Regions from separate parts of the Pantoea stewartii genome, predicted to be linked through region 2. Evidence: predicted binding sites of a transcription regulator. Region 2 holds the regulator's gene; the other holds the start of a gene.
The links. Region 2 encodes ArgR, which controls arginine synthesis, uptake and breakdown. Its sites were predicted from a motif close to ANTGAATAAAAATACANT; they were not measured.
Positions count from the first base shown of each region.

Region 1: argF (ornithine carbamoyltransferase) is a predicted target of ArgR. The motif match lies at 6,959-6,976, and genes of this name have one in related genera.

Region 1 covers NZ_CP049115.1:3,386,446-3,397,118, reverse strand. Annotated here, with positions in the region: gene pepA (leucyl aminopeptidase) at 111-1,622, shown strand; gene G5574_RS16050 (DNA polymerase III subunit chi) at 1,692-2,150, shown strand; gene G5574_RS16045 (valine--tRNA ligase) at 2,156-5,011, shown strand; gene G5574_RS16040 (GNAT family N-acetyltransferase) at 5,093-5,590, shown strand; gene miaE (tRNA isopentenyl-2-thiomethyl-A-37 hydroxylase MiaE) at 5,596-6,357, opposite strand; gene rraB (ribonuclease E inhibitor RraB) at 6,415-6,837, opposite strand; gene argF (ornithine carbamoyltransferase) at 7,001-8,008, shown strand; gene pyrB (aspartate carbamoyltransferase) at 8,251-9,186, shown strand; gene pyrI (aspartate carbamoyltransferase regulatory subunit) at 9,197-9,661, shown strand; gene ridA (2-iminobutanoate/2-iminopropanoate deaminase) at 9,744-10,130, shown strand; gene G5574_RS16005 (methyl-accepting chemotaxis protein) at 10,229-10,673, opposite strand, start outside.
Region 2 covers NZ_CP049115.1:2,371,736-2,382,408, reverse strand. Annotated here, with positions in the region: gene aaeB (p-hydroxybenzoic acid efflux pump subunit AaeB) at 1-1,299, shown strand, start outside; gene G5574_RS11280 (NAD-dependent succinate-semialdehyde dehydrogenase) at 1,413-2,867, shown strand; gene G5574_RS11275 (barstar family protein) at 2,923-3,207, shown strand; gene G5574_RS11270 (Rpn family recombination-promoting nuclease/putative transposase) at 3,350-4,294, shown strand; gene yhcN (peroxide/acid stress response protein YhcN) at 4,500-4,763, opposite strand; gene G5574_RS11260 (YdgH/BhsA/McbA-like domain containing protein) at 4,858-5,130, opposite strand; gene yhcN (peroxide/acid stress response protein YhcN) at 5,204-5,467, opposite strand; gene argR (transcriptional regulator ArgR) at 5,953-6,423, opposite strand; gene mdh (malate dehydrogenase) at 6,960-7,898, shown strand; gene mscM (miniconductance mechanosensitive channel MscM) at 8,036-10,673, opposite strand, start outside.

The sequences.
Region 1 (10,673 bases), 1.0 Mb from region 2:
TACGACCGTCGACAGCATGCTAGCATGTTGCACCGATTAATAAATGAGTCATGAATGCGCTACATTCTAGCGGCAGCTACGGCTGTTGTCTTTAAGATTCAGGAGAGTGCATGGAGTTCAGTGTAAAAAGCGGTAGTCCGGAAAAACAGCGCAGTGCATGCATTGTAGTTGGTGTTTTCGAACCGCGCCGTCTGTCACCGATTGCCGAGCAGCTGGATAAAATCAGCGATGGCTATATCAGCGCCCTGCTGCGCCGCGGTGAGCTGGAAGGTAAAGTGGGTCAGACGCTGCTGCTGCATCATGTGCCGAATATCCTGTCAGAACGTATTTTGCTGATTGGCTGCGGCAAAGAGCGCGAGCTGGATGAGCGTCAGTACAAGCAGGTGATTCAGAAAACCATTAACACGCTGAATGACACCGGCTCGATGGAAGCCGTGTGCTTCCTGACCGAACTGCACGTCAAAGGGCGCAACACCTACTGGAAAGTGCGTCAGGCTGTCGAAACCTCTAAAGAGGCGCTGTATAACTTCGACCAGTTGAAGAGCAACAAAGCCGAACCGCGCCGTCCTTTGCGCAAGCTGGTGTTTAACGTGCCGACCCGCCGTGAGTTAACCAGCGGAGAACGGGCGATTCAGCACGGCCTGGCCGTTGCGGCGGGCGTGAAAGCGGCCAAAGATCTGGGCAACATGCCGCCGAATATCTGTAATCCGGCTTACCTGGCTTCTCAGGCGCGTCAGCTTGCGGATGCCTACAGCAAACACATCTCAACCCGCGTGATTGGCGAGCAGCAGATGAAAGAGCTGGGCATGAACGCCTATCTTGCCGTCGGGGCCGGTTCGCACAATGAATCCCTGATGTCGGTGATTGAGTACAAAGGCAACCCGGATACCGATGCACGCCCCATCGTGCTGGTCGGTAAAGGGCTGACCTTCGACTCCGGCGGTATTTCTATTAAGCCTGCGGACAGCATGGATGAAATGAAGTACGACATGTGCGGTGCGGCGTCCGTTTATGGCGTGATGCGCATGGTCGCCGAGCTGAACCTGCCGCTGAACGTCGTGGGCGTACTGGTCGGCTGTGAAAACATGCCGGACGGCAAATCCATGCGCCCGGGCGATGTGCTGACCACCATGTCTGGCCAGACCGTTGAAGTGCTGAATACCGATGCCGAAGGTCGCCTGGTGCTGTGCGATGCCCTGACCTACGTCGAGCGTTTTGATCCGGAAGTGGTCATCGACGTGGCGACGCTGACCGGCGCCTGCGTGATCGCGCTGGGCCATCACGTCAGCGGCCTGCTGTCGAACCACAACCCGCTGGCCCATGAGCTAATCAGCGCGTCAGAACAGTCGGGCGACCGCGCCTGGCGCCTGCCGATGGCCGATGAGTACCAGGAACAGCTGGAATCCAATTTTGCCGATATGGCCAACATCGGTGGCCGTCCGGGCGGCGCGATTACCGCCGCTTGCTTCCTGGCGCGTTTTGCGCGCAAATATAACTGGGCGCACCTGGACATCGCCGGCACCGCGTGGCGCTCCGGCAAGGCCAAAGGGGCCACCGGCCGTCCGGTGCCGATGCTGTCACAGTTCCTGCTGAACCGTGCAGGTCTGAACGGCGACGACTAAACGTCCGGGCAACCGAACCAACCGGGGTGGACGCCATGTCGCCCCGCTTTTCTTTTAGCAGGCAATTCGATGAAAAACGCAACCTTCTACGTGCTGGAAACCGATGCATCCCGCGACGGCTTAACCGCTGTGGAAGCGCTGGTGTGCGATCTGGCGGAAACACGCTGGCGGGCCGGTAAGCGAGTGCTCATCGCCTGTGAAGATGAGCAGCAAGCCATTCGGCTGGATGAGGCGCTCTGGCAGCGCCCTGCCAATGCCTTTGTGCCACATAATCTGGCTGGCGAAGGCCCGCGCTACGGCGCACCGGTCGAGTTGGCCTGGCCGCAGCGTCGGGGCAATTCACCGCGCGACCTGCTGATCAGCCTGCTGCCGCAGTTTGCAGATTTTGCTACTGCTTTCCATGAAGTGATAGACTTCGTTCCTTATGAAGAATCGCTCAAACAGTTAGCGCGCGATCGCTATAAAACCTATCGCAGCGTTGGCTTCCAATTGAATACGGCAACGCCACCACAGCCGCAAACGACATAGCAGAAATGGATAAGACATATAACCCGCAAGATATCGAGCAGCCGCTTTACGAGCACTGGGAAAAGCAGGGCTACTTCAAACCGAATGGCGACACCAGCCAGGAAAGCTTTTGCATCATGATCCCGCCGCCGAACGTCACCGGTAGCTTGCACATGGGTCACGCCTTCCAGCAAACCATTATGGATACCATGATTCGCTACCAGCGCATGCAGGGCAAAAATACCCTGTGGCAGGCCGGTACCGACCATGCGGGCATCGCCACGCAGATGGTGGTTGAGCGTAAGATCGCCGCAGAAGAAGGCAAAACCCGTCAGGATTACGGTCGTGATGCCTTTATCGACAAAATCTGGCAGTGGAAAGCCGAATCCGGCGGCACCATTACCCGCCAGATGCGCCGCCTGGGCAACTCTGTGGACTGGGAGCGTGAACGCTTCACCATGGATGAAGGCCTGTCCAATGCTGTAAAAGAAGTGTTTGTGCGCCTGTACAAAGAGAACCTGATTTACCGCGGCAAGCGCCTGGTGAACTGGGATCCGAAACTGCGCACCGCGATCTCTGACCTGGAAGTGGAAAACCGTGAGAGCAAAGGCTCCATGTGGCACATCCGCTATCCGCTGGCCAACGGCGCCAAAACCGCCGACGGGAAAGATTATCTGGTTGTCGCCACCACGCGTCCGGAAACGCTGCTGGGCGATACCGGCGTGGCCGTGAACCCGGACGATCCGCGTTATAAAGATCTGATCGGCAAGTTTGTCATGCTGCCGCTGGTTGATCGCCTGATCCCGATCGTGGGTGACGAGCACGCGGATATGGAAAAAGGCACCGGCTGCGTGAAAATCACCCCGGCGCACGACTTCAACGACTATGAAGTGGGCCGTCGTCATAAGCTGCCGATGATCAACATCCTGACCTTTGACGGGGATATCCGTGAAAGCGCGCAGGTTTACGATACCAACGGCGAAGCCAGCACTGTCTACAGTGACGCGATCCCGACTGCGTTCCAGAAGATGGAACGGTTTGCGGCGCGTAAAGCCATCGTGGCCGCGGTGGACGAACTGGGCCTGCTGGAAGAGATCAAACCACACGATCTGACCGTTCCTTACGGCGACCGCGGCGGTGTGGTCATCGAGCCGATGCTGACCGACCAGTGGTACGTGCGCACGGCACCGCTGGCAAAAGTGGCCGTTGAAGCCGTTGAGAACGGCGATATTCAGTTTGTACCAAAACAGTACGAGAACATGTACTTCTCCTGGATGCGTGACATTCAGGACTGGTGTATTTCCCGTCAGCTGTGGTGGGGTCACCGCATTCCGGCCTGGTACGATAACGACGGCAACGTATACGTTGGTCGCACCGAAGACGAAGTGCGTAGCGAAAACAACCTGGCCGCCGATGTGGCGCTGCGCCAGGACGATGACGTACTGGATACCTGGTTCTCTTCAGGTCTGTGGACGTTCTCAACGCTGGGCTGGCCGGAAAACACCGAGGCCCTGCGGACCTTCCACCCGACCAGCGTGCTGGTCAGTGGCTTTGACATTATCTTCTTCTGGATTGCCCGCATGATCATGCTGACCATGCACTTCATCAAAGATGAAAACGGCAAACCGCAGGTGCCGTTTAAAACCGTCTATATGACCGGTTTGATCCGCGACGAAGAAGGCCAGAAGATGTCCAAATCCAAGGGCAACGTGATTGACCCGCTGGATATGGTTGACGGCATTTCGCTGGAAGATCTGCTGGAAAAACGCACCGGTAACATGATGCAGCCGCAGCTGGCCGAGAAAATCCGTAAGCGCACCGAGAAACAGTTCCCGAACGGTATTGAGCCATCCGGTACCGATGCGCTGCGCTTTACGCTGGCCGCGCTGGCATCAACCGGTCGTGATATCAACTGGGACATGAAGCGCCTGGAAGGTTATCGCAACTTCTGTAATAAGCTGTGGAACGCCAGCCGCTTTGTGCTGATGAACACCGAAGATCAGGATTGTGGTCAGAACGGTGGCGAGATGACGCTGTCGCTGGCCGATCGCTGGATTCTGACCGAGTTCAACCATACGGTGAAAGCCTACCGTGAAGCCCTGGACAGCTATCGCTTCGATATCGCCGCCAACATTCTGTATGACTTCACCTGGAACCAGTTCTGTGACTGGTACCTGGAGCTGACCAAGCCGGTGATGAACAGCGGCAGCGAAGCAGAACTGCGCGGTACGCGCCATACGCTGGTTTATGTACTGGAAGCGCTGCTGCGCCTGGCGCACCCGATCATTCCGTTCATCACGGAAACCATCTGGCAGCGCGTGAAAGGCCTGAAAAATATCAGCGATGACACCATCATGCTGCAGCCGTTCCCGCAGTTTGATGCGGCGAAAGAAGATGCCGACGCCAAAGCCGACATTGAGTGGATGAAGCAGGCGATCATCGCGGTGCGTAACATCCGTGCGGAGATGAACATCGCGCCGAGCAAGCTGCTGGATGTGCTGCTGCGTGACTGCTCGCCGGCGGCCCAGCGCCGCGTTGAGGCCAACCGTAACTTCCTGTCACGCCTGGCGCGTCTGGAAAGCCTGACCATTCTGCCTGCGGGCGAGAAAGGGCCGGTTTCGGTGACCAAAATTGTCGAAGGCGCCGAGCTCCTGATCCCGATGGCGGATCTGGTGGATAAAGCCGCCGAGCTGGAACGTCTGGCGAAAGAGCTGGTGAAACTCGATGTTGAAATCGAGAAGATTCAGACCAAGCTGGCCAACGAAGGCTTTGTGTCCCGTGCCCCGGAAGCGGTCGTCGCCAAAGAGCGTGAACGCGTTGCCGACATGGAACAGTCCAAAGCAAAACTGATTGAACAGCAGGCGGTGATTGCGGCATTGTAATGCGTCGTAGTCCGATAGCTTGAACCTGAAGCCGGGCTTTGCCCGGCTTTTTTATTGCGCTGACTTTGTACCGGAATCCTGATGAGAACCATTGCCGATATTCAGCTGCGGCCCATTACTGCCGCCGACAATCCCCATATCGCCCGGGTCATCCGCGACGTCTCTGCGGAATTTGGCCTGACGGCGGATAAAGGCTACACCGTTGCCGATCCTAATCTGGACCAGCTGTTTGAGCTGTACAGCGCTGAACACAGCGCTTACTGGGTGGTGGAACATCAGGGGAAGGTGATGGGCGGCGGCGGCATTGCCCCGCTCGCCTGCAGCGCGCCGGATATCTGTGAACTGCAAAAGATGTATTTCCTGCCCGCTATCCGCGGCTTCGGCGTGGCGCGCGAACTGGCGCTGTTAGCCATGGATCATGCGCGCCAGCGGGGCTTTCGTCGTTGCTATCTGGAAACCACCGGCAGCCTGACGCGCGCCATTAAGCTTTATGAATCGCTGGGCTTTGCGCGCATCGACCATGCGCTGGGCTGCACCGGCCATGGCGACTGCGAGTTCAGGATGCTGAAAACGCTGTAACGCCGTCAAAAAGCCGGGACGCCGCTGTGAAAGCGCAGCTCCGTGTCCGGCTCACTAATCAGCCTGGCCTCCGCTTCACCAATCGCCCGTACGCGCGCCGTAATGTCTTTGGGTGATATCTGTGCCGCCAGCGCCAGGTAATCCTGGTAATGGCGGGCTTCAGAACGCAGCAGCGAGATATAAAACTTCTCGAGTTCACTGTCCAGGAAAGGCGCCAGGCTGGCAAACCGTTCGCAGGAGCGCGCTTCGATATAGGCACCGCAAATCAGCTTATCCACCAGCGTATCGGGTTCGTGCGTGGTCACTTCGCGCAGCAGCCCTTTGGCGTAACGACTTGAGGTGATTTTCTCGTACACCAGACCACGCGACTGCATAATTTCCCACACCTGATAAAAGTGATGCAGCTCTTCTTTAATCAGCAGCACCATTTTCTCTACCAGATCATCCGCCCACGGTAGCGCATTACGTACGATGATCGTTTTAGTCAGATTTTTATGGGCGTTGATAAAATCGCTGTCGCCGTCTTCGCGAAAGATAAAATTCTCGTAAGGCCGCAGCCACGCCAGAATTCGGTCTCCACTTGGCTTGTCGGCGACATATTTGCGAATCAGCCAGACGGCGGTCTGTGCGGCTTTCAGTTCACACACCAGGTGGTCGGTCAGGAGCAGCGTGAGGTTTTCAGGTTTGCGCGCTTCATCAATCCAGGCCTGCGGCGTGCGGCAGTGTAAAAATTGCTGTATCGGTTCAAGTAAGGGTGCGTAATTCATGAATGTCAGACAGGGCCGGAAAACAGAAAAGGCGGAGCAGACTCCGCCCTCGTCAGATTAGTGGCGAATGCCGTTATCGTCTTCGTCGATGACATCGCCATCGTCTTCATCGTCATCCTGGGCATTCGGATCTTCAAAGTAGGTGCCCCAGCCGTCGTAGTCGACGTTATATTTTGCCACCAGATTCACCAGCTGCTCTACCTGCGCGTCGATCAGCTCCGCTTTCAACGCGCCTTCGCTGAGAATGTCCACGCACATGACGGTGGTGCCGTCTTCCAGCTCCAGCTCTTCCGGCTCGGTGACTTCATAGCCCAGCTTAAACGCGTCCACCGCCGCTTTTTCCAGCGAGTCAAAGTTATTACAGGAGAGATGGTGCTCAATGGTATAGAGCGCATCGGGATCGCTGCCATCCTCTAACAGTTCTTCGATGATCAGCCGCGTCTCTTCACGCTGCTCTTCCAACAATGCTTCAAATGCCATGGCGATATCCTCTCTGAGTTCGGCAATAAGTCATTATTTTCCCATACTGCCTGTCGCGCCACTACACAAAACAGAAAAGATTATTCTCGCCAGGGTTGAAAATGCATATTCATACGGTTAAATTGAATTTTAATTCATTACGAAACCCGTACCGGAGTGCTGTATGAGTCAGTTGTATCACCGTCATTTTCTCAGGCTGCTGGATTTTACCCCGGCCGAGATCGATTACCTGCTTGCCCTGTCTGCCGAATTAAAACACGCCAAAAAAACCGCCAGCGAAACCCAATACCTGAAAGGCAAAAACATCGCGCTCATCTTCGAAAAAGACTCGACCCGTACCCGATGCTCTTTCGAAGTTGCCGCCTACGATCAGGGAGCTAACGTCACGTATCTTGGCCCGAGCGGCAGCCAGATCGGCCATAAAGAGTCGATGAAAGACACCGCACGCGTGCTGGGCCGCATGTATGATGGCATTCAGTATCGGGGTTACGGTCAGGCACTGGTGGAAACGTTGGCCGAGCACGCGGGCGTGCCGGTCTGGAACGGCCTGACCACCGAGTTTCACCCCACCCAGTTGCTGGCTGACCTGCTGACCATGCAGGAGCATCTGCCCGCTACACCGCTGAATAAGATGACGCTGGTATACGTTGGCGATGCCCGCAATAACATGGGCAACAGCATGCTGGAAGCCGCCGCGCTGGTCGGGCTGGATCTGCGCATGGTTGCGCCACAAAGCTGCTGGCCGGAAGCCGGGCTGGTCGCAGAATGCCGTCAGGTCGCCGAAAAGACCGGCGGTAAAATCACCCTGACGGCGGATATCGCCGAGGGCGTAAAAGGTGCCGACTTTATCTATACCGACGTCTGGGTTTCCATGGGCGAAGCCAAAGCGGTGTGGGAAGAACGGATTGCCCTGCTGCGCGACTATCAGGTGAACCGTGCGATGCTGGCGCTGACCGGCAACCCGGCGGTGAAATTCCTGCACTGCTTACCGGCTTTCCATGACGATCAGACCACGCTGGGTCGCCAGATGGCAGAACAGTATGGCCTTAAAGACGGCATGGAAGTCAGCAATGAGGTCTTTGAGTCGGCACACAGCATCGTGTTTGACCAGGCTGAAAACCGGATGCACACCATCAAAGCGGTAATGGTCGCCACGCTGGGACAGCGCTAATCAGACAGACGCAAACGGTTACCTGCCGCGCGATTTTTCCTTGATGCCAACCCGCGATGGCGTATAATGCGCCACAATTTGCCGGAGGAAACATGCAACAGCATCGTGGACAATGTGACGCGCTATCTCGCCTGACCGCAGGCGGCACCGCTGTTTCTTTCCGTCATCGAACCGATCTCAAAAAAGCCCCTTTCTAAGGGGCTTTTTTTTGTCCGCAATCCGGCCGCGCAGAGGAGAGAGCTATGGCTAACCCGCTATATCGCAAGCACATCATTTCAATTAACGATCTCAGCCGCGACGAGCTGGAGCTGGTGCTGCATACCGCCGCCCGGCTCAAAGCCAACCCTCAGCCGGAACTGCTGAAACACAACGTGATCGCCAGTTGCTTCTTTGAAGCCTCTACCCGCACCCGGCTGTCGTTTGAAACCGCCATTCATCGCCTAGGTGCCTCCGCCGTCGGCTTTGCCGATGGCAGTAACACCTCGCTGGGCAAGAAGGGGGAAACCCTGGCGGATACCATTTCCGTCATCAGTACCTATGTGGACGCAATTGTGATGCGTCATCCGCAGGAAGGGGCAGCCCGACTGGCCACGGAGTTCTCCAACGGCATTCCCATTCTGAACGCGGGCGACGGCGCGAATCAGCACCCGACACAAACGCTGCTGGACCTGTTTACTCTCCACGAAACCCAGGGTCGTCTCAGCAATCTGAACGTGGCCATGGTGGGCGATCTCAAATATGGCCGTACCGTTCACTCGCTGACCCAGGCGCTGGCCAAGTTCGACGGCAACCGCTTCTTCTTTATCGCGCCGGATGCGCTGGCAATGCCTGCCTATATCACCGATATGCTGGACGAGCAGAATATTGCCTGGTCGCGCCATGACAGCTTTGAAGAGGTGATGCCTGAGCTGGATATTCTCTATATGACCCGCGTGCAAAAAGAGCGTCTCGATCCCTCAGAATATGCCAACGTCAAAGCCCAGTTTATTTTACGGGCAGCCGATCTGGCCGGAGCCCGCGATAACATGAAAGTGCTGCATCCGCTGCCCCGTATTGATGAAATTACCCCTGACGTGGACACCACGCCGTACGCCTGGTATTTCCAGCAGGCAGGTAACGGTATTTATGCGCGCCAGGCCCTGCTGGCGCTGGTACTGAACAGCGACATCGCCCTGTAAGGAGTGAACAATGAGCCACGATAACAAACTGCAGGTCGAAGCCATCAAAAACGGCACGGTTATCGATCATATCCCGGCGCAGGTGGGCTTTAAGCTCCTGTCGCTGTTTCGCCTGACCGAAACTGACCAGCGCATCACTATTGGTCTGAACCTGCCGTCAGGTGAAATGGGCCGTAAGGACCTGATCAAGATCGAAAACACCTACCTGACCGACGATCAGATCAATCAGCTGGCGTTCTATGCGCCGCATGCGACGGTCAATCGCATCGACGACTATGAAGTGGTGGCCAAGATCGCCCCGGCGCTGCCGGATCACATCGATCGGGTGCTTACCTGCCCGAACAGCAACTGCATCAGCCGCAGCGAGCCGGTGTTCTCCAGCTTCGCCGTTAAGCACCGCGCCGATGAAGTGCACCTGAAGTGCAAATACTGTGAGAAAGAGTTCGCCCGCCATGTCGTGCTGGGCCACTTTTAATCGTCCCGGGCGCGCCTATAATGGAACGCGTTCTGTTGCGGGCGGCATCGTTGCTGCCCCGGCCTTACTTTAAGGAGAAATGATGTCTCGTGAAATCAGTACGGAAAAAGCCCCTGCGGCCATTGGCCCTTACGTACAGGGCGTTGATCTCGGCAACATGATCATCACCTCGGGCCAGATTCCCGTGAACCCGGCCACCGGTGAGGTCGCCGATGATGTGTCTGCGCAGGCACGTCAGTCGCTGGAAAACGTGAAGGCAATCGTGGAAGCGGCGGGACTGACGGTAGGCAATATCGTTAAAACCACCGTGTTCGTGAAAGATCTGAATGACTTTGCGACCGTAAACGCCACCTACGAAGCGTTCTTTACTGAGCACAAGGCAAACTTCCCGGCGCGCTCGTGCGTGGAAGTCGCCCGTCTGCCAAAAGATGTGAAGATTGAAATCGAAGCGATTGCACTGCGTCGCTGATAAAACGCGTGCGCACCGGGTGCGCACGCGGCTTTCGGTCTGCCATTAAGCCAGGAATTTGCCCTGCTTACCGCCGACCGTTCACGGTGTGATCAGCCTTAAAAGCTTTGCCAGTTATCCTGTCCGCCTGTCGCCAGAGCCATCACGGGTTTGGGCGCAACAACGGCTGTGGGTTGGCGCTGAGGCGTCACATCAGCCGCCTGCTGGCCCGCGAGCGTAAACCTGCGCACCAGCGCAGCCAGGCCGTCGGCCTGCTCCTGTAGTGAGAGCGATGCGGCCGAGGCTTCTTCCACCAGGGCCGCATTCTGCTGGGTCACGTCGTCCATCTGATTGACCGCCTGATGCACCTGCGCGATCCCCTGGCTCTGCTCTGTGGCAGCAGCGGCGATTTCGTTAACCAGATCGGTAACCTGACTGACCGCACCGCGCATCGTCTCCATATTCTGATTCACGTTATCCGCCTGGGACGTTCCCGATTCAATCAATGCATTCGACGACTGAATCAGCGTTTTGATTTCACGGGCGGCGGTGGTGGAACGCTGC
Region 2 (10,673 bases):
CAGTTAATGATGGAGTCGTCACGCTGGCAAAATACCAGCCGCCGTCTGCAGATGCTAAACACGCTATCGCTGACGCTGATTACACAGGCGGCGGAAACGTTTTTGATTCAGAACTCACGTCCTGAGTACATTCCCACGCAGTATCGCGTGCTGACGGAAAAAGAGGCCACGACGCCAGAAGATGTGCATAAACGTCTGAAAACGATGCGGCGACTCATGGCAGCCAGCAGTAAAACCGTGCCGGAAACGTTGGGGAGTTGGATGAGTGCCGCAACGGAATACCAGCTGTTGATTCATGGTGTGAAGAGCAATAGTCGTATTACCGATCTGGAAGCGCGCATTCTCCAGCGAGAAGTCGTGATTCAGGCGCGTTCGGCAGAAACCCACCATGCGATGATAAATGGTATTCGTACGTTTGTGGCGACGGCACTGGGCTCATTATTCTGGCTCTATACCGGCTGGACTTCAGGTAGTGGCTGTATGGTCATGCTTGGCGTGATTACCGCCCTGGCGATGCGCATGCCTAATCCGCTCATGATGGCGAAAGACTTCGTTTATGGCATGACGGTCGCGATACCGCTGGGGGCGCTTTATTTTATGTACATCTTGCCCAATACGCAGCAAAGCGCTCTGCTGCTGTGCATTGCCATCGGTTTACTGGGCTTTATTTCAGGCATTCTCATTCAACGCCGCCAGATTGGTACGCTGGGCGCGATGGCCGGTACGATTAACGTCCTGGTGCTGGATAATCCGATGCAGTTCAACTTTACGGTTTTTATCGATAACGCACTGGGGCAGTGGATCGGGAGTTTTCTTGCCTTAATGGTGATTCTGCTGATCCGTGATAAATCGAAAGCGCGAACAGGACGTAAATTGCTTAACCGCTTTATGTATGCTGCGGTGTCGGCAATGACCACCAATAAGGCGCGCCGGCGTGAAAACCATTTGCCAGCATTGTACCAGCAGCTCTTCTTATTGCTTAACCTGTTTCCCGGCGACATCGACAAATACCGCATCGCCCTGACGTTAATCATTGGACATCAACGATTGCGTGCGGCAGACGTGCCGATTAATGCGGAGCTTTCCGCCTTCCACCGCCAGTTACGGCAAACGGCCGATCGTATCATTGCCGTCCGTAGTGATGAGAAGCGCCGTTATTATTTCCAACGCTTGCTGCGCGAGCTGGATGTCTATCAGGAAAAGCTGGCCCTTTATGATGCACCGGACAGTGTTACCGAGCCGGTGAAACGGCTGTCTGAGATGCTTTCAAAGTATCAAAATACGCTCGTCCAAATCTGAATTTGGGCCGTCAGCCATGCTGGCGGCCCTTTCACTTTCCTTCCTTCCCCGACCTGTCATTTTTGCCATCTATACTTTCCTGAAGTAAAAACAAACTGACAGGAGTAACGCAGATGCCTTCTTCACTGCAAGACAGCGAACTGTTCCAGACCGGCTATTTAGTCAACGGGCAGTGGCTGAGGACGACGTCGACTTTTGACGTAACCAATCCTGCAACGGGGGACGTTGTTGCTCAGGTGGCGAAAGCCGGTAAAAAGGAAACCGAAGACGCGATTAAGGCTGCACAAGATGCCTTTCCCGCCTGGCGGGCGCAGACGGCTAAAGCGCGTTCAGCGCTGCTTTACCGCTGGTATACGTTAATCATTGAAAACAAACGCTGGCTTGCTGAGCTCATGACAACGGAGCAGGGCAAACCGCTTAAAGAAGCGGAAGGCGAGGTTGAGTACGCCGCCAGTTTCATCCAGTGGTTTGCCGAGCAGGCCAAACGAGCCAACGGTGAAATCATTCCGCCTGCTAAAGCGGGGTCGCGTATCCTGGCCACGCGGGAACCCGTTGGTGTTGTAGCGGCGATCACCCCGTGGAACTTCCCGATGGCCATGTTGACCCGTAAGTTAGGTCCGGCGTTAGCAGCAGGATGTACAGGGATCATCAAGCCTGCCAACAATACGCCGCTTTCTGCGTTTGCCTTGCTGGCTTTGGCAAAGAAAGCCGGTATCCCGGACGGCGTGCTTAACGGCGTGGCAGGGGATACGCATGCTATCAGCGATGCGATTATGGCGAGCAACGCCGTACGTAAAATCTCGTTCACCGGTTCGACGGCGGTGGGCAAAACGTTGATGCGCAATGCGGCCGAGACCATGAAAAAAGTGTCGATGGAGTTGGGGGGCAACGCGCCCTATATCGTGTTTGAGGATGCAGATATTGATGCTGCCGTTCAGGGCGCTATTGCCAATAAATTCCGTAACGCGGGCCAGGTGTGCGTCAGCGTAAACCGTTTTTTTGTTCATAATGCGATCTATGAGCGTTTCACAACGCAACTGGCAGATGAGGTCAATAAACTCAAAGTGGGTAACGGTATGGACAGCGGCGTCATTGTCGGACCGTTAATTGAGCGTTCGGCGTTAGAAAAAGTGGAAGAACATGTTAACGATGCGGTTGCCCAGGGTGGCAAGGTGCTCGCGGGCGGTAAGCGACATGCGCTGGGCGGCAATTTCTGGCAGCCTACGGTCATCGTCGATGCGCATGAAGGCATGAAGCTGGCTCAGGAAGAAACATTTGGCCCGGTTGCGGCGTGCTTCCGGTTTGATGATGAAGACGAGGTTATTCGTCGGGCGAACCAAACCGAATACGGGCTGGCGGCGTATTTTTATACGCAGAATCTGCAACGTGTCTTCCGCGTTTCCTCGGCGCTGGAAAGTGGGATGATAGGCATCAATGAGTGTGCTGTCTCGACAGAGCTGGCTCCCTTCGGCGGTGTGAAAGCGTCGGGACTGGGCCGGGAAGGATCGGTGCTGGGAATGGAAGAGTACCTTGAGGTCAAAGCGCTGCACCTTGGCGGTTTAAGTTAAACGGCTATCTGGGCGGCACCGGGCCGCCCAGCGACGAATAACAGGAGTCACCTGTATGAGAGTCGAGCGTTTTGATTTTAATGAGATTGTCGATCAGGCCCATTTCTTCCGGCAATTCTGTGAACGCTTTTCCCTGAAAGCGCGCTATATCTGCGATTTGGATGGATTGTGGGATGTGATTGTCTGCAGAGGGCTACCTTTGCCCATCAAAATAGAGTTTGTGAACCTGGGGCAGGGACAGAAGCGGCGCTACGGTGCCTTGATTCTGCTGTTCGACGAGGCGGAGGAGGAACTGGAAGGGCAACTGCAGTTTAACGTGCTCTCATCTTCAACACGCTAAGGTCGGCTGTGATCATCAGGCTTAATGCCTTGTCCGCGTAAGTAAACATTATTTCTCGAGCATCCTCGCAACGTTAACGCTTACTGACGCCTCGCTTTTTCTGGTCGTGATACTCTGCCCGCCAATCATCAGGACAGGTCACATGAAAAGTAAAAGAGGCACGCCCACGCCACATGATGCGACTTTCCGGCAATTTTTGTCCCAGCCTACGATTGCCCGTGATTTTATGGAACTGCACCTTCCCGCAGCGCTGCTCGCCCTGTGCGATCTGAATACATTAAAACTGGAATCGGGTGCTTTTGTGGAGGAGGATCTGCGGCAATATTTCAGCGATGTGCTGTATAGCATGAAAACTACAAGCAGAGAGGATGGCTACATCCATGTCTTAATCGAACACCAGTCATCACCGGATAAGCATATGGCGTTCAGACTGATGCGCTATGCCATTGCGGCAATGCAGCGGCATCTTGACGCAGGGAACAAACGGCTACCGTTAGTCATCCCGGTTCTGTTCTATAGCGGCAAACGTAGCCCGTATCCTTACAGTACCCGCTGGCTTGATGAGTTTGCAATGCCCGTGCTCGCCAGTGAACTGTATGGCAACGCTTTTCCGCTGGTGGACGTGACGGTTATTCCGGATGAGGACATTATCGGTCACCGCAGCATGGCGGCTTTAACATTGCTGCAAAAGCATATACATCAAAGAGAGTTGACAGAACTCATCGATAAGCTGGCTCCCGTCTTACTGGCTGGATATCTCTCTTCATCGCAAGTGATATCGTTGGTACACTATCTCTTGCAGGCAGGCGAAACAGCCGACGCCGACATTTTCGTCAGGACGCTGGCACAGCGAGTACCGCAACATGAGGATGCATTGATGACTATTGCACAGCAGCTTGAGCAGAAAGGCATTGAAAAGGGCATTCAGCTCGGTGAGCAACGTGGTCTGGAGAAAGGACGCAGCGAGGGAGAGCGTGCGGCCGCGCTGAAGATCGCACGCACGATGCTGCAAAATGGTTTGCATCCCCGTGTTGTCGCCGAGATGACAGCACTCTCTGATGACGACTTAGCGCAACTCTGTCATTAAATACGTCACCCATTTCGCGTCAGAGCACCTCATGCGCAAGCCAGTTCCTTTCTTTTAACGCGCCTGAGTGTTGTGCCGCTGGCGCGATCGTTAGCCGATGTCCGTTTTCCTGCGCCTTACGGCTGTCAGGTTCTGCCTCGCCGTTTCAGACAGAAAAAAGCCCCGGCGACCGGGGCTAAAGGGTTCGTCATGAACAGACGAGGAACTATTTATAAAGCTGTGCGGTGAGGTGATAGCTGTCACCGGTATTTGCTTCAATGATTTTGTACGCGCTTGCGCCTTGCTCATCAGCTTTTTGAGACAGCTGAGCCCGATAATCAATCGGAGAGCCTGCTACACCGCTGATGCTTACGGTTCCGGCAGGTTGTAAGTTCTGTGCTTGTTCGGCGGTCACCAGCTGTGCAGCGGAAGCGCCGAATGTCATAGCAGAAAGAAGACTTACTGTTGCGATGGTTGCTTTGATGTTCATGTTTATTTCCTCATAACTGTCAACAACCTACGGAGTCAAAACACAGAGCGGGTTGTCGATTAATTTCAGATGCGGCACGATTGCCGTCGATGTATTACTTATAAAGTTCAGCGGTAACGTGGAACGTATCGTCGCGATTATTTTCAATGACGCGATAGTGACCCGCACCCTGGGCATCTGCCTTTTGAGACAGAACCTGGCGAACATTCGTCTGATCGCCGTCGATGCCGCTGACGGTGATGGTTTGATTCAGGGGCTGCAGGTTCATTTCCTGCGCCTGTTGATTTGTTACCGGGCTGGCGGCATGGGCACCAAAGGACAGGAGCGAAGCCAAACTCAGGGCGGCAAAGGTTAATGTGGTTTTCATTACTCTTCTCCAGCAATGTTAATTAACCAGTGAGCATGTGGTCTCATCTGGTTACCTGTCAGTTCAAACGCTTTTATTTGTACAACTCAGCGGTGGCGTGATAGTTGCCATCGTTGTAAGCCTCGATAACACGAAAAGCTTTAGCGCCGTGTTGATCCGCTTTCTCACTCAGTTGCTGTCTGATATCTGATGGCGCACCGGCGACACCACTAACGCTCACAGTGCCGACAGAGTGCAGATTCTGAGCATCCGCAGCAGAAACATATTCAGCTGCAGATGCACCAAATGACAGGGCAGAGAGAATGCTTAAAGCAGCGATGGTAGTTTTAATTTTCATGAAAGATGTCCTCGTCGTGGCTGTTCTTCTTTTTTATTAGTGTGATTCACATCACGAAAGTAAGTATAGGACTAATAACGGCGGAAATTAATATCTGCCTAATAATGTTTTGTAGTCATACTTTAACCTTATGGGATTTTTTTATAACTAAACGTTATTAAAAGCGGTTAAAAAACGGCCTTTGGCAGGTAATTACTTATAAAAACAGTAAGATGCGCAACTTTAACTTTTGGTGCGGAAATTTATGGTCGATCAGGCTGCTTGTGAACATAACCTCAAAGGATAGCACCATCGATGCGGTGTAGAGCAGTGTAAAATAGCGTGGAAAAGTAGTCAGGATAAAGGGTATGACCAATAGTACAAGGTAAATAGCGGCAATGAGATAGGCTCAACTCGTTGATAATAGAGCGTTTAAACAGAAGAGAACACAAGGAGGAACGCGCTGCAGATCAACCGGCAGATGCGCTGCCGGTCAGAGATAAAGGCTAAAGTTCTTGTTCAAACAATACCAGAATAGCATCGTGCAGCTGCCTGACAGTAAAGGCGCGTGCTGGCGTGATAAAAATGGTGTCGTCTCCTGCAATCGTGCCCAGGATTCCTTCGGACTTACCTAATGAGTCAAGTAAACGTGCAATTAACTGTGCGGCACCCGGGCTGGTATGAATCACGACCAGAGCATCGTTATAGTCAATATCAAGCACCAGATTCTTCAGAGGACTGGTGGTAGTCGGCACGCCCAGTTCCGCAGGTAAACAGTAAACCATTTCCATTTTGGCATTGCGGGTGCGCACCGCGCCAAATTTCGTCAGCATACGAGAAACTTTTGACTGATTAATGTTCTCGAAGCCGTCTTCCTGAAGCGCCTGAACAATCTCGCCCTGAGAGCTGAATTTTTCTTCTTTTAATAATGCCTTGAAGGCTTTAATCAGATCGTCTTGTTTCGATGGGTTTCGCATAATTTACCAGTATACGTAAGACAAACCGCGAACCAGGCCGCAGCAAAGACATTATTATGCATATAAATGAATTTTTATGCAATAGGTTATTAATTGTACTGCGAGGTCATCATCGCGGGCGGCGATAATAGCAAAGAATCTCCTCAGACCAAAACCCAGCTCACAGCCTGAAAAGGCAAAGGTTGCAAAGGTGTTATATTATTGATGAGGTAAGAAAATAAAAATGTACATTGCCGATCTCTTTCTGCGGATAATACGGTTGCCAGTTCACGGGTATAATGTTTACAGCCTGTTAGTGAGAATGATGCCTTCATCATTTGTTACTAAAGTAAGCCTGAACCGGGAATTGCCTGACTCGCGTGAGTAACCTGGCGAGTAAGGGACAGGAAGATGATGTGTCATTTTTTATCCGGCGCTTCTGTATTGAAGCAGGTAGAGCAGGCACCGGACAAACGTCATCCACTGAGCCGTTGGTTACGCTCTGATACAGATGGAATATCGGATCTTCTCTGCCCCACCTTAATAAGGAGTTATGAATGAAAGTTGCCGTTCTCGGTGCCGCGGGTGGCATAGGCCAGGCGCTCGCACTTCTACTCAAAACCCAGCTTCCAGCAGGTTCAGAACTGTCTCTTTACGATATCGCGCCTGTCACGCCGGGCGTGGCAGTAGATCTCAGCCATATTCCCACCGCAGTAAAGGTGCAGGGGTTCAGCGGTGAGGATGCGAAACCAGCCCTGAAAGGGGCCGACGTTGTGCTTATTTCCGCGGGTGTGGCACGCAAACCGGGCATGGATCGTGCGGATCTCTTTAATGTTAACGCCGGCATCGTCAGCAACCTGATCGAGCAGGTGGCGACTACCGCCCCTAAGGCGCTGATTGGTGTCATTACCAACCCTGTTAATACGACCGTGGCGATTGCGGCGGAAGTGCTCAAAAAACACGGCGTCTACGATAAGAATCGTCTGTTCGGTGTCACTACGCTGGACATCATCCGTGCAAACACCTTCGTTGCGGAGCTTAAAGGTAAACAACCTGGCGAAGTTGAAGTGCCTGTCGTCGGTGGGCATTCCGGTGTGACCATCCTGCCACTGTTGTCTCAGGTGCAGGGCGTCAGCTTCAGTGAGCAGGAAGTGGCTGACCTGACCAAACGTATCCAGAATGCGGGTACTGAGGTCGTTGAGGCCAAGGCCGGTGGCGGCTCTGCTACATTGTCTATGGGCCAGGCAGCTGCCCGTTTTGGATTATCGCTGGTGCGTGCATTGAATGGCGAAGCGAACGTAGTGGAATGTGCTTATGTTGAAGGTGAAGGAAAGTATGCCCGCTTCTTCTCCCAACCGCTGCTGCTGGGCAAGAATGGGGTTGCTGAGCGCAAGCCCATCGGCGCATTAAGTCCGTTTGAACAGCAGGCACTGGAAGGCATGCTTGAAACGCTGAAAAAAGATATCGCGCAGGGCGAAGCCTTTGTGAAGCAATAAAGCGTTTCAGACAACATAACGCCCGGTTCGACCGGGCGTTTTTTATTGCGTTCTGATACCTAACCTGAACAAGATTACGCGCTGTCTCGCTGCGCACCAATCCGCTCTTAACCGGCCCGTTACGGCAATTTTTATTCTCAGAGCCCACCTGAGCGGAACGTTCGGGTGGTCGATGCGCTATTACCTGTCGGCGTTTTTCGGCTCAGCGCTTCTACGCGCATCTGGAACGGCGGGAACGGCATTTCAATGCCATGCTCTGCAAAGCCATGTAAAATAAGCTGATGCAGTTCATGGCGAAGCGGCATTCGATGGCCCATTTCCGCCGCATGCACGCGCAGTTCAAACAACTGAATTCCCTGCTGTAAATCCACCAGGAACACTTCAGGTGGCGGTGTATCCAGCACATAGCTGCAGCGCTCTGCCGCCTGTTTAAGCAGGGTAGTGACTTCTTCACTGCTAACGGTAGCGGGGGCAGGGATGGTCAGCACCACACGCGTGACGGAATCGGAAAGCGACCAGTTAACAAACTGCTCAGTAATGAACGCCTTATTGGGCACGATAATCTCTTTGCGATCCCAGTCAGTGATCGTGGTTGCGCGGGTATTGATGCGCGTAATGCTGCCGGTAAGGTCGCGGATGGTCACGGTATCACCGATACGAATCGGTTTTTCAAACAGGATAATCAGGCCGGAAATAAAGTTCGCGAAAATCTCCTGCAGACCAAATCCCAGCCCGACGCCCAGACCGGTAACCAGCCATTGTAGTTTTGACCACTCAATGCCAATGAGTGAGAAGCCCAGCAAGCCACCGATCAGCAACAGCACATATTTTGTCAGCGTGGTGATGGCATAACCGGTGCCCGGTGACAAATCAAGATGCTGCAGTAACGCAAGCTCAAGCAGAGCCGGCATATTGCGCACCAGTTGTGTGGTAATCACGAATACCAGAATGGCAATCAGGACGGCACCCAGCGTAATAGGTTGAATGCTTTCGACGCCCTGAACGGAGGTATTCACGTCCCACAGACGAATATTTTCAAGGAAACCAAATGCAGAGTGGATTTCTGACCACAGGACGATGACCGATACCAGCGCGATAAGTGTCAAAATGGAGCGTACCAGACGCAGCGACTGGGCACTGATGGCGTCCAGGTCGATAACAGGCTCTTCAATTTCAATCACGTCCGTATTTTGTGCGGCCTGATCTTTCTCCTCTTCGTTGCGCGCACGGTTGGCGAGCATATCGGCACGGCGTTGGCGTGCGCGATCAAAGCCCAGCCTGCGTCGCTGAATCAGCATCCAGCGGCGAATGATGTGGTAAATCACCAGCAGGAAAAACCAGATCGCCACAGAGGTTTCCAGACGGGCGAGCAGCGCCTGCGCGGTTTCAAGATAGCCCGTCATTGACGCAAGGGCGGCTACCAGTGGAATAGCGATCATTAGATTCCACAGCAGGCGGTTAATCATATTCTCGCCGCTGCCCTCTTTATCGAGATAAAGCGGTATGCCTGCACGCTTCAGGCTTACCGTCACAATACTGAGCGCGCCACAGATCAAAATAAAGCACAGCCGCCCCAGGGTGGCGGAGAACAGGCGATCGTCAAGGTTATCGAAGGTAATCAGCAACATGATCAGCGGCACGATCAGGCCAATACTCAACGAGTAATAGCGCATCGCGCGTGCAACACGCACCTGAGGCCAGCGGAAATGCACGATGAACAGGCCGTTCGGGCGTGCAAACTGTGCGCTGACCATAAAGATCCACAGCAAAGGTAAGGTGGCGGTGATGCCGTCGCCTATCGCCACGGCGACAGGATAGGGCCAGGCATTTTGCAGGCCGTATCCCAGCGTAGCCCAGAGTACCGGCAGCGGCAGCGCCACCAGAATCGACCAGAACACGGTACGGATTGTCAGGCGAAAACGATCCTGCGTCACCTTACCGACTTTGCTGGCTGAGCGTTCAAGGAAAGCATTGAAGTGACGGCGGGTACTGAGACTGAAGCCGACCAGCAGCACCGCACCGAGAATGGGTAATACCGTGCTGCGGCTGGTAAACATCATGGCCAGCGCTTTACCGAGCTGCCCCAGTGTGTCCAGCGTCAGCAGGTGAGACAAGCCGTTAGCCACATCAAGGGGATAACTCAACGAAATCGGGCTGACATCCGCCGTCCAGAACAGGTAGCGGTGCGTCGCATCTTTAACTTCGGTTAGCGCATCCTGTAGCTGCGTGTTCGCCACTTTCAGCTTGGTGATTTCCAGAATCAGCGTATCGCAGCCCGAAATCAACGAGTTAAGCAGTTCGCGTTGCGTTTTAAGCTGCGCATCCAGAATCCGCTTTTGTTCGCTGGTAAAAGGCTGTCCGTCGGGCTGATGGGCCTTACGCAATACGTTTTGCTGTTCGAGCAAATCCTCATAATGCAGTCGCTGAACACGAAGCTGGGCCATCTCATTGTCGATCTGCTGAGACTTCGGCATGTCAGGTAATCGTGCGACCTGCGCGCGAAGGGCATCACCGAGAAGACTGGATGCACCCAGCCATTGAGATTGTTCCCGTAACGTGGACAGTGCCTGGCGGACCTGAATGATTTGATTGGTAGCGAGGCGTTGTTGTGAGGCCACCAGGTCCATTCGCTGCGCCTGCTGATTCAGTGCGCCAGATAACTCGCGGTTAACGTGAAATTGTTTACTGATCGCTGGCGGCAGATCACCGCTGTTTTCCGCCAGCTGTTCTGTCCGGGCCAGTGCAGTTTCTGCCTCGCGCTGACGTTGCTCATTA